2 regions of the Agromyces sp. NPDC052230 genome follow, and region 1 is predicted to be linked to the other one. Evidence: predicted binding sites of a transcription regulator. Region 1 holds the regulator's gene; the other holds the start of a gene.
What was found. Region 1 encodes HrcA, which represses chaperone genes, less so after heat shock. Its sites were predicted from a motif close to TTNGCACTCGNNNNNNNCGAGTGCNAA; they were not measured.

Region 1 (4,908 bases):
GGCTCGCGCGAACGGGCGTTCGGCGTGTACGTGCACGTCCCGTTCTGCCGGGTGCGCTGCGGGTACTGCGACTTCAACACCTACACGGCGAGCGAACTGCGCGGCGCACGGCAGGTCGACTACGCCGACCATGCGATCGGGGAGCTCCGGATGTCGCGGCGCGTGCTCGCGGCATCCGGCATCGCCGAACGCCCCGCTGAGACGGTCTTCTTCGGTGGCGGGACGCCGACCCTGCTGCCCGCCGACGACCTCGTCCGCATGCTCGCCGCCGTGCGTGCCGAGTTCGGCCTCGCGGGCGGCGCCGAGGTGACGACCGAGGCGAATCCCGACTCGGTCGACCCCGTGTACCTCGAGCGGCTCGCCGAGGGCGGGTTCACGCGCGTGTCGTTCGGCATGCAGTCGGCCGTACCGCACGTGCTGGCCGCGCTCGACCGCACGCACGACCCCGCGCGGGTTCCGCTCGTCGTCGGGTGGGCGAAAGATGCCGGCCTCGACGTGAGCCTCGACCTCATCTACGGCACGCCGGGGGAGTCGCTCGACGACTGGCGCCGGAGCCTCGAGGCGGCGATCGCCGAGCGGCCCGATCACCTCAGCGCATACGCGCTCATCGTCGAGGACGGCACGAAGCTCGCGCGCCAGATCCGTCGGGGTGAGCTCGCGCAGCCGAGCGACGACCTCGAGGCCGACATGTACGAGTTGGCCGACGAACTGCTCGGCGTAGCGGGGTACGAGTGGTACGAGGTGAGCAACTGGGCCACCGCGTCCGAGCACCGTTCGCGTCACAATCTCGGCTACTGGCGCGGTGATGACTGGTGGGGCGTCGGCCCGGGCGCCCACAGCCACGTCGGCGGGGTGCGCTGGTGGAACGCGAAGCATCCGTCGGCCTACGCCGAGCGGGTGACCGCCGGACACTCGCCGGCCGTCGGGCGCGAGGTGCTCGACCCGCCTGCCCGTGAGACCGAGCGGGTGCTGCTCGCCACGCGCATCCGCGACGGCCTCGACATCGCCTCACTCGCCGCCGGCAGCCGGCGCGCCGTGGCCGGCCTCATCGCCGACGAACTCGTGGACGCGAAAACCGCCCTCGCCGGTGGGCTGACGCTCACCAGGCGAGGGCGGCTGCTCGCGGACGCCGTGGTCAGGCGCCTGCTCGAGGACTGAACGCTCTCAGCTCACGAACTTGATCGAGAGCGGGTAGGTGTAGGGCTGTCCCTGGTTGGCCTTCATCGCGGCGATGATGCTGAAGATGATCACGACCACCCACACCGCGATGAGGATGAAGATGCCGATGATGACGAAGGTCAGGATCGACCCGATCACGTAGGCGATCGTCATCGTGATCTGGAAGTTCAGCGCGGTGGCGGTGTGCGCCCGTACGAACGGGCCCTTGTCCTTCAGGACGAGGTAGCCGATCAGCGCCGGAATGAAGCCGAAGAAGATGCCACCGATGTGGATCAGCGTCGACCACAGCTTCTCGTCGTTCGGGCTGAGCCCCGGGCCCTGATCGTACGGGTTCTGGGGCGGCGGGGGAGGCGTGGGGGTGTCGGACATCAGATCTCCTCGTTCGGGCTCGTCCTCGTGGCGAGACTCATTCGGTTTCATGCTGGCACAGCAACGCCCGCCGCGGGAGTAGGACGCCCCCGCGGCGGGCGAAACTCACGTACGGATCACTTGATGAGGCGGATGGCGAACGGGTAGCGGTAGTGCCGCCCGTCCTTCGCCTGGAGGAAGGCGATGATCGAGAAGACCACGCCGAGGATCCAGACGACCCACGAGAGGAATGCGCCGATGACGACGACGATGAGGATCGCCGAGATCACGTAACCGAAGAGCAGCGTGATCTGGAAGTTCAGGGCTTCCTTCGCCTCGGTGTTCGTGAACGTGCCGCGGTCCTTGAAGACGAGCCAGATGATCAGCGCCGGGATGAATCCGAGGATGCCGCCGAGGTGGGCGAACGAGCCCCACTGGATGTCCTGCTCGGGCGACAGCGGCGCGGCGGCGGCGGGCGGCGGCGGGGTCGCGGCGTTCGGATCGGAGGCCGGGTAGTTGGGGTCGGTCATGCCATGCCTTTCAGGGGGGTTCACGGTTGAGCCGCGTGGGCGCGACGGGGGATGATCGCTGCCGGGACCCGCGGAGTACCCATACGGTATCGCCGCGTGGCGAGCGGTGGCAACGGGCTCTTTCCCGGGATGTCGCGGTAGTATTGGCAGTCGGATACAGGGAGTGCTAAAGCGAGTGGAAGCGAGGGCCATGGTCTCCGAACGCAGCCTCGCCGTCCTCCGGGCGATCGTGCAGGACTACGTCGCGTCGCGGGAGCCGGTTGGCTCCAAGACGATCGTCGAGCGGCACTCCTTCGGCGTGTCCGCCGCCACCATCCGCAACGACATGGCCCTCCTCGAGGAGGAGGAGCTCATCGCGGCACCGCACACCTCCTCCGGTCGCATCCCAACCGACAAGGGCTACCGGGTCTTCGTCGACCAGCTCACCGAGATCCGGCCGCTGACCGCGGCGCAACGTCAGGCCATCGAGACCTTCCTCGGCGAGTCGAGTGATCTCGACGAACTGCTCGCGCGCACCGTGCGACTCGTGTCGCAGCTCACCAAGCAGCTCGCCGTCGTGCAATACCCGAGCTTCGCGAGCGCCCGGGTGCGTCACGTCGAGCTCGTCTCGGTCGCGCCGACGCGGTTGCTGTGCATCCTCATCGCCGACTCGGGGCAGGTCGAGCAGCGCATCGCCGAGGTCGAGCACCCCGTCGACGACGAGGCCCTCGCCGCATTGCGCGCACGGCTCAACGAGGTGGCGGGCGGTCGCACGATGGCGGATGCCGCGACAGCACTGTCGGGCGAGATCGACAGCGTCGACCGCCGGCACGCCGAGGTGCTGCACACGCTCGCCGCGACATTGGCCGACCAGGCTCGGATGCAACGGCCCGACCGTCTCATGGTGGCGGGCGCGGCGAACCTCGTAGCCACCGAACAGGACTTCCCCGGCTCCATCCTCGGCGTCATCGAGGCGATCGAGGAGCAGGTCGTGCTGCTGCGCCTTTTCGGCGAGATGGCGTCCGACGAGCACTCCGTGGTCGTTCGCATCGGGCGCGAGAACGCCTCGTTCGGCCTCGGCGAGACCTCGGTCGTGTCGAGCGCCTTCGAGATCCCGGGGCGTGACATCTCCCGTCTCGGCATCGTGGGCCCCACCCGCATGGACTACTCCAACAGCATGGCGGCCGTCCGCGCCGTCGCCCGCTATCTCTCCCGCACGCTCGGCGAGAGCTGATCCGCCGCCGTCGCTCCGACCGGCATCCGGCAATCGAAAGGACAAGCCCCTCCGTGGCCGACCATTACGAGGTCCTCGGCGTCGCGCGCGACGCAACCCCCGACGAGATCAAGAAGGCCTACCGACGCCTCGCCCGCGAGCTGCACCCCGACGTGAACCCGGGTGCCGAGGCATCCGAACGCTTCAAGCAGGTCACGCACGCGTACGACGTGCTGAGCGACCCGAGGCAGCGCGAGCAGTACGACCTCGGCGGCCAGGGCGGATTCGGTGCACAGGGCTTCGGCGGCTTCGGCGACATCTTCGAGACGTTCTTCGGCGCCGGGCAGACCAGTCGAGGCCCGAGATCGCGTCGAGAGCGCGGGCAGGACGCGCTCATCCGCGTCGAGGTGGGCCTCGACGAGGTCATCTTCGGCACGCATCGCGACATCGACGTCGACACCGCCGTCACGTGCGAGACGTGTCATGGTTCGTGCTGTCAACCGGGCACGTCGCCCGTGACGTGCGACATCTGCGGCGGCACCGGATCGATCCAGCGCTCGGTGCGTTCGCTCCTCGGCAACGTCATGACATCGAGCCCCTGCGGCACGTGCCGCGGCTACGGCACGGTCATCGCGACGCCGTGCGTCACCTGTCAGGGCCAGGGCCGCGTGCGCGCGCGCCGCACCGTGCCCGTCGACATCCCCGCGGGCGTCGACACGGGAGTCCGGCTGCAGATGCCCGGCTCGGGTGAGGCGGGCCCCGCCGGCGGCCCGAACGGCGACCTCTACCTCGAGATCAAGGTGCGGAACCACGAGGTGTTCAGCCGCAACGGCGACGACCTGCTCTGCACCCTCGAGGTCGCCATGACCGACGCGATCCTCGGCACGAACACGACCGTGCACGCGCTCGACGGCGACGTCGACGTGGAGCTGCGGGCCGGTCTGCAGAGCGGCGAGATCCTCACCGTCAAGGACCGCGGGGTCACGAGGCTCCGCGGTGCCGGGCGCGGCGACCTGAAGATCGGCGTGCAGGTGGTGACCCCCACCAAGCTCTCGTCGAAGGAGCGCGACCTCATCCAGCAGTTCGCCTCATCGAAGAAGCCGGCGGCGCCGGAGCTCAGTCACTTCCAGCAGGGGCTCTTCGCGAGACTGCGCGACCGGTTCCTCGGCTGAGCGGATGTCGCGGTGAGCCACCTCTACGTCGACGAGTCGCTCGAGCTCGCGGGCCTCGTTCCCGGTGACACGGTGAAGCTGCGGGGGGACGAGGCTCGGCACGCGGTGACCGTGTCGCGCGTGCGGGCCGGGGAGCGCATCGCCATCGGCGACGGCCGGGGCACGGTGGTGCACGGCGTCGTGACGTCGACGGGTTCGCGCGAGCTCGTGCTCGAGGCCGACGAGATCCTCGTGGAGGAGGCGCCGGCGACTCGCATCACGCTCGTGCAGGCCCTCGCGAAGGGCGATCGTGACGAGCTCGCGGTGCAGGCCGCCACCGAGCTCGGCGTGGACGCGGTCGTCCCGTGGGCGGCGTCGCGGTCGGTGTCGCGGTGGGAGGGTCCGAAGGCCGAGAAGGGGCGGCAACGCTGGGCGGCGATCGTGCGCGAGGCCGCGAAGCAGTCGATCCGCTCTCGCGTGCCCGACGTGCGGCCGGTCGCGACGACCG
Region 2 (4,908 bases), on a different contig from region 1:
AGCGGCGACGCGCGGGCGGACTCACGGATGGTGCGGGCATTGGAGTTGCTCCTTGTCTCGAGTACGAATGACTCGAGGAAATGTAACTTGGTACCCCTAGGGGGTATTCAGGCTGTGGCCAGCACGGCAGCAATTCGTGCATCAGTGGCAGGAATCGGTCGAGCGGATGTCCCGAGGAATCGTTTCCGTTCCGCGTGCCGCCCCACTCCACCACTTCGGCCCTTCGGCACTCCGGCACTCCGGCACTTCGGCACCACGGCACTCCGGCACTCCGGCACTCCGGCACTCCGGCACTCCGGCACTCCGGCACTCCGGCACTCCGGCACTCCGGCACCCCGGCACCCCGGCACTCCGGCACCCCGGCACTCCGGCACCCCGGCACTTCGGCACTCCGGCACTTCGGCACTCCGGCACTTTGGCACTCCGGCACCCCGGCACTTCGGCACCGGGTTCGAGAACCGGAACCACACTTCGGCGGTCGAATGCCGCTTGCCGGCGCCTCGGGGCGAGCGGTCGCCGCGCCCCCTGTCAAGGCCGTGCCGGGGGACGGCCCGGCGTGTCATCGTGAACGACGACCGCGATTCGAGCAGGAGACCCCATGACCGACGCATCCGGCATCGACGACACCTCCGACCAGGGCGGCCTGGGAACTGACGGAACCATCCCCGACGAGCCCGGCAGCGTCGGCGTCGGCGCAGGCGAGGCGACCACGTTCGAGCCCGAGGAAGATCCGGAAGCCGCGTCGAACCGCGACCCCGACGCCCCGGGCGATGGAGCGGACCCCGACTCCGACGCCCACTCGGACACCGACGACTGAACCCGCCGAGCGAGAACGGAAGCTCCACGACTCCCGCGACGCTCAGCTCACCGACAGCCCCGAGTACCACGGGCCCGCCGCGTCGAGCAGGTCGACGTCGCCGCGATCGCCCAGGAGCTCCCAGCGTTGCAGCGACAGCGGCACGTTGCCGTTCCGCCACACGAAGTCATGGAAGTCCCGCAGCGAGAACTCGGCACCGTCGAGCTGCGCGGCCACCGCGGCATCCGCCAGCATGCGCTGCACTTCGAGCTTGCCCACGTGATAGGCCATCGCCAGACCCGGCGTGGCCACGTAGTACGACGTCTCCTCGGTGGCCGTCTCGAGATCCATGGGCACCATCCGTACGAAGAAGTCGACGGCGTCGTGCAACGAGAACACGCCCGTCGCCAGGTTCACGTCGACGACGACGCGCAGGGCCCGCAGGCGGATGAAGTTGTACACGGTCGTGCGCGAATGCGGGGCATCCACGAAGAGCCCCGCCGTGAGCATCAGCTCCTCGTTGTAGTGGGCGATGCCCTCGTTCGCGACCGAGTCGATGAAGTGCCGGCGCGCCGGATCCGGGTGCGCCCACGACAGCGCCAGCTGCTGGGCGTGCGCGCCCTCGTGGATGATGCCGAGCCGCGGGTCGCGGGCGCTCGCGGCATCGAAGTACGGCAGGTCGGGCGACGGATCCGGCACATACGACGTCGCGTCGTCACCGACGCGCCGGACGCTCGTGAGGTCATCGGTGACGCCGAGGAACGCGACGGGCTCGAGGTAGGCCGGCGTCGGCGCGAACCGGTACCGACGCAGCGACGGGGGCTGGCTGAGGAGACCCGAGTCCTCAGCGAAGGCACGCGTCTGGTCCTCCGCCAGCTCCTCGGCGGCGACCAGGGCGGCGGCATCGGCCGCGAGCGGCGACTCGGGAAGGTTGCGGTGCCGAGTGCGCAATACGGCCTCGCCGACGACGCTGCGGTGGTAGTCCTGCATCGCGGCCCGCACGAGCTCCTCGGGCTCCGCCGTGACGAGCGCCACGTGCCGCAGGTACCAGACGAAGGCGTCGCGGCCGACGATCGCGTCGGGACCGAGTCGGTCGGCGGATGCCTCGAGCCACGTCCGATACCGCTCGAGCGCGTCGCTCGCCGCGGGCTGGGCCTCGGCGAGCGACCGCGCAGTGACGCGGTGCAGCACCGGGGTCAGCGCGGTGACGGAGGCGGCGAGCCGTTCGCCGATGCCCTCGAGCTCGGTGGCCGCGACGCGGGCGAGCGTCGCCACGCCCGCGCGCTCCAGGTTCGCGATCGCCTGGTCGACCCCTGTCGGAACAGCCTCGAGCACGCGCACGAGGTCCGACTGCCGCGACGCCTCGAACGGCGGCGGCGCGAGCAGGAGGTCGAACCACGGGCCCAGGATCTGCGACGTGAGGAACACGGCGTCACGCTCCCAGTTGCGGAGCACGTCGAGCTCCCAGTGCACGCGGGCGAGCGCCGCGCCGAGCAGTCGGTGATCCACCTGCGCGTCGACCGGGAGCGTTCCGACGCCCGCGGCGTCGAGCGCGCGCCAGCGCTCCGTGAACCCGGCGAACGCCAGCCGTACCTCGTCGATCGCCTCGAGGTCGAACCGCGGTACCCAACCGGCCGGACGCTCCACGCGCGGGATGTCGTCGGACGTGCGGAACGACGTCGCGTCGCGCCACTCCCAGAACTCCGTGGCGAGCCGGGCGAGGTCTGTGGCGAGCGCAGTCATGCGGGCCACGCTATCCCCCTCCGCCGACGCGGTCGCCCACAGTGGAGGCCCGGAGACGACGGATGCCGCGAGCCCCCGCCCGCGGCATCCGCCTCATCCCCGATGGTCAGCTCGACGCGTTCGCGCCGGTCGTGACCTCCTTCTCGGTCTGCGGCGAGCTCTGCACCTCGACCTTGCGCGGCTTGGCCTTCTCGCTCACCGGGATGACCACGCTCAGCACGCCGTTGTCGTAGTGCGCGCTGATCGAGGTGGTGTCGAGGCCGTCGCCCAGGGTGAGCTGGCGCAGGAACGAACCGCTCGGGCGCTCGTGCGCGAGCCACTGCACGTCGTCGGAGCGCAGCGTGCGCTCCGCGCGAATTGTGAGCAGCTGCCCATCGACATCCACGTCGATCGAGCCGGGGTCGACGCCCGGCAGATCGGCCGAGAGCACATAGTGGTCGCCGTCACGGTGAAGGTCGATCGGCATCATGCGCGGTGCCTGCCGGGTGTCGAGCAGCCCCTGCGCGAGGCGATCGAGGTCGCGGAACGGGTCCCAGTACATGGCCATGGCTTCTCCTCCTTCTTCGCTGCCGCGTTCGCGGCGGTGTGTCCAAGAGTTGAGTCCATCCGACTCAAGTACCTCCAGATTAGCACTCTCGGGTAGAGAGTGCCAAGACCCCTCGAGGAGAATTTCCGCGCGACTTGCGGTGCCCGGCGAGCCCGCGTTGACTGGGGCGATGCGCGTCGTCATCGCCGGAGGCCACGGCCAGATCGCCCTCGTCCTCGAGCGCCTGCTCGCCGATGGGGGGCACGAGCCGATCGCCATCATCCGCAACCCCGAGCACCGCGCCGATATCGACGCCACGGGCGCGGCGGCGGTCGTGCTCGACCTGGAGGAGGCATCCGTCGACGAGGTCGGCCAGGTGCTGAAGGACGCGGATGCCGCGGTCTTCGCGGCCGGCGCCGGCCCGGGGAGCAGTGCCGCGCGCAAGTTCACGGTCGACCGTGATGCCGCCATCCTGCTCGCGGATGCGGCCGAGGCGGCCGGCGTGCCCCGCCTCGTGGTGATCTCGGCCATGAGCGCCGACCGCTTCGACCCCGATTCGCAGGACGTGTTCCAGCTCTACCTGCGCGCCAAGAGCGAAGCGGATGCCTCGGTGCGATCCCGCGACCTCGGCTGGACGATCGTGCGCCCCGGCCGTCTCACGAACGATCCCGGCACCGGCTCGGTTCGCGTGGGCGACTCGCTGCCCGCGGGCTCGATCCCCCGTGCGGATGTCGCGGCGACGATCGCTTTGCTCCTCGAGACCGGTGCGGCATCCCGCACGCAGTTCGATCTCGTCTCGGGCGACGAGCCGATCGCCGACGCCCTCGCCGGGCTCGCCTGACATACGTGAGAATCGTGGGATGACCACGCGCACGCCCCGGCACACGAGCTCCCTGCACCCGGCGTGGATCGTCGCCGCGGTCGCCTTCCTCGCACTCGTCGGGGCGGCCGGCTTCCGCGCGGCGCCGGGCGTGCTCATGCTGCCCCTCGAGGCCGAATTCGGCTGGACGCGCACCGAGCTCTCCATCGCGGTGACGGTCAACCTCCTCCTGTTCGGTCTCACGGCCCCCTTCGCCGCCGCGCTCATGGCGAGGTTCGGCATGCGGGCGGTGACGAGCTTCGCCCTCGTGCTGGTGGGGGCCGGCGCGGCGCTCAGCATCTTCGCCACTGCACCGTGGGTGCTCGTGCTCACGTGGGGCGTCATGATCGGGCTCGGCAGCGGATCGATGGCGCTCGTCTTCGCGGCCACGGTCGCCGACCAGTGGTTCGTCAGGCGCCGCGGCCTGGTGGTCGGCGTGCTCACGGCCGGAAGTGCGACGGGCCAGCTGGCGTTCCTACCGCTCATCGCGATCCTCGTCGAGCAGCAGGGCTGGCGACAGGCGTCGCTCCTCGTCGCCGTCGCGGCATTCGCGGTCGTGCCGCTCGTGCTCCTGTTCCTCCGCAACCGGCCCGCCGACCTCGGCACGACCCCGTTCGGCGCCCCCGACGGCTGGACTGCGCCGACGCGGGCGAGCGGCAACGCCGCCCGGCTCGCGCTCGCGACCCTCGTGCGGGCGAGCCGCAAGCGCACGTTCTGGGCGCTCGTCGCGGGCTTCGCGATCTGCGGCGCCACGACGAACGGACTCGTCGGCACGCACTTCATCCCGGGCGCACACGATCACGGCATGCCCGAGACGACCGCCGCGGGCCTGCTCGCACTCGTCGGCATCTTCGACATCGTCGGCACCGTGGCATCCGGCTGGCTCACCGACCGGGTGAACCCACGCATCCTGCTCGCGGTCTACTACGCCGGACGCGGCGTCGGGCTCGCGGTGCTGCCGTTCCTCCTCGACGCGACCGTGCA

Region 2: AB0K73_RS00490 (Hsp20/alpha crystallin family protein) is a predicted target of HrcA. The motif match lies at 3,166-3,192, and genes of this name have one in related genera.

Annotation. Positions count from the first base shown of each region.
Region 1 is NZ_JBFAVC010000006.1:131,669-136,576, reverse strand. Features, by position in the region: gene hemW (radical SAM family heme chaperone HemW) at 1-1,158, shown strand, start outside; gene AB0K73_RS14240 (DUF4870 domain-containing protein) at 1,165-1,548, opposite strand; gene AB0K73_RS14235 (DUF4870 domain-containing protein) at 1,665-2,057, opposite strand; gene hrcA (heat-inducible transcriptional repressor HrcA) at 2,248-3,270, shown strand; gene dnaJ (molecular chaperone DnaJ) at 3,324-4,421, shown strand; gene AB0K73_RS14220 (16S rRNA (uracil(1498)-N(3))-methyltransferase) at 4,434-4,908, shown strand, end outside.
Region 2 is NZ_JBFAVC010000001.1:102,393-107,300, forward strand. Features, by position in the region: gene AB0K73_RS00475 (MFS transporter) at 1-40, opposite strand, end outside; gene AB0K73_RS00480 (hypothetical protein) at 599-817, shown strand; gene AB0K73_RS00485 (DUF885 family protein) at 860-2,539, opposite strand; gene AB0K73_RS00490 (Hsp20/alpha crystallin family protein) at 2,646-3,086, opposite strand; gene AB0K73_RS00495 (NAD(P)H-binding protein) at 3,256-3,906, shown strand; gene AB0K73_RS00500 (MFS transporter) at 3,926-4,908, shown strand, end outside.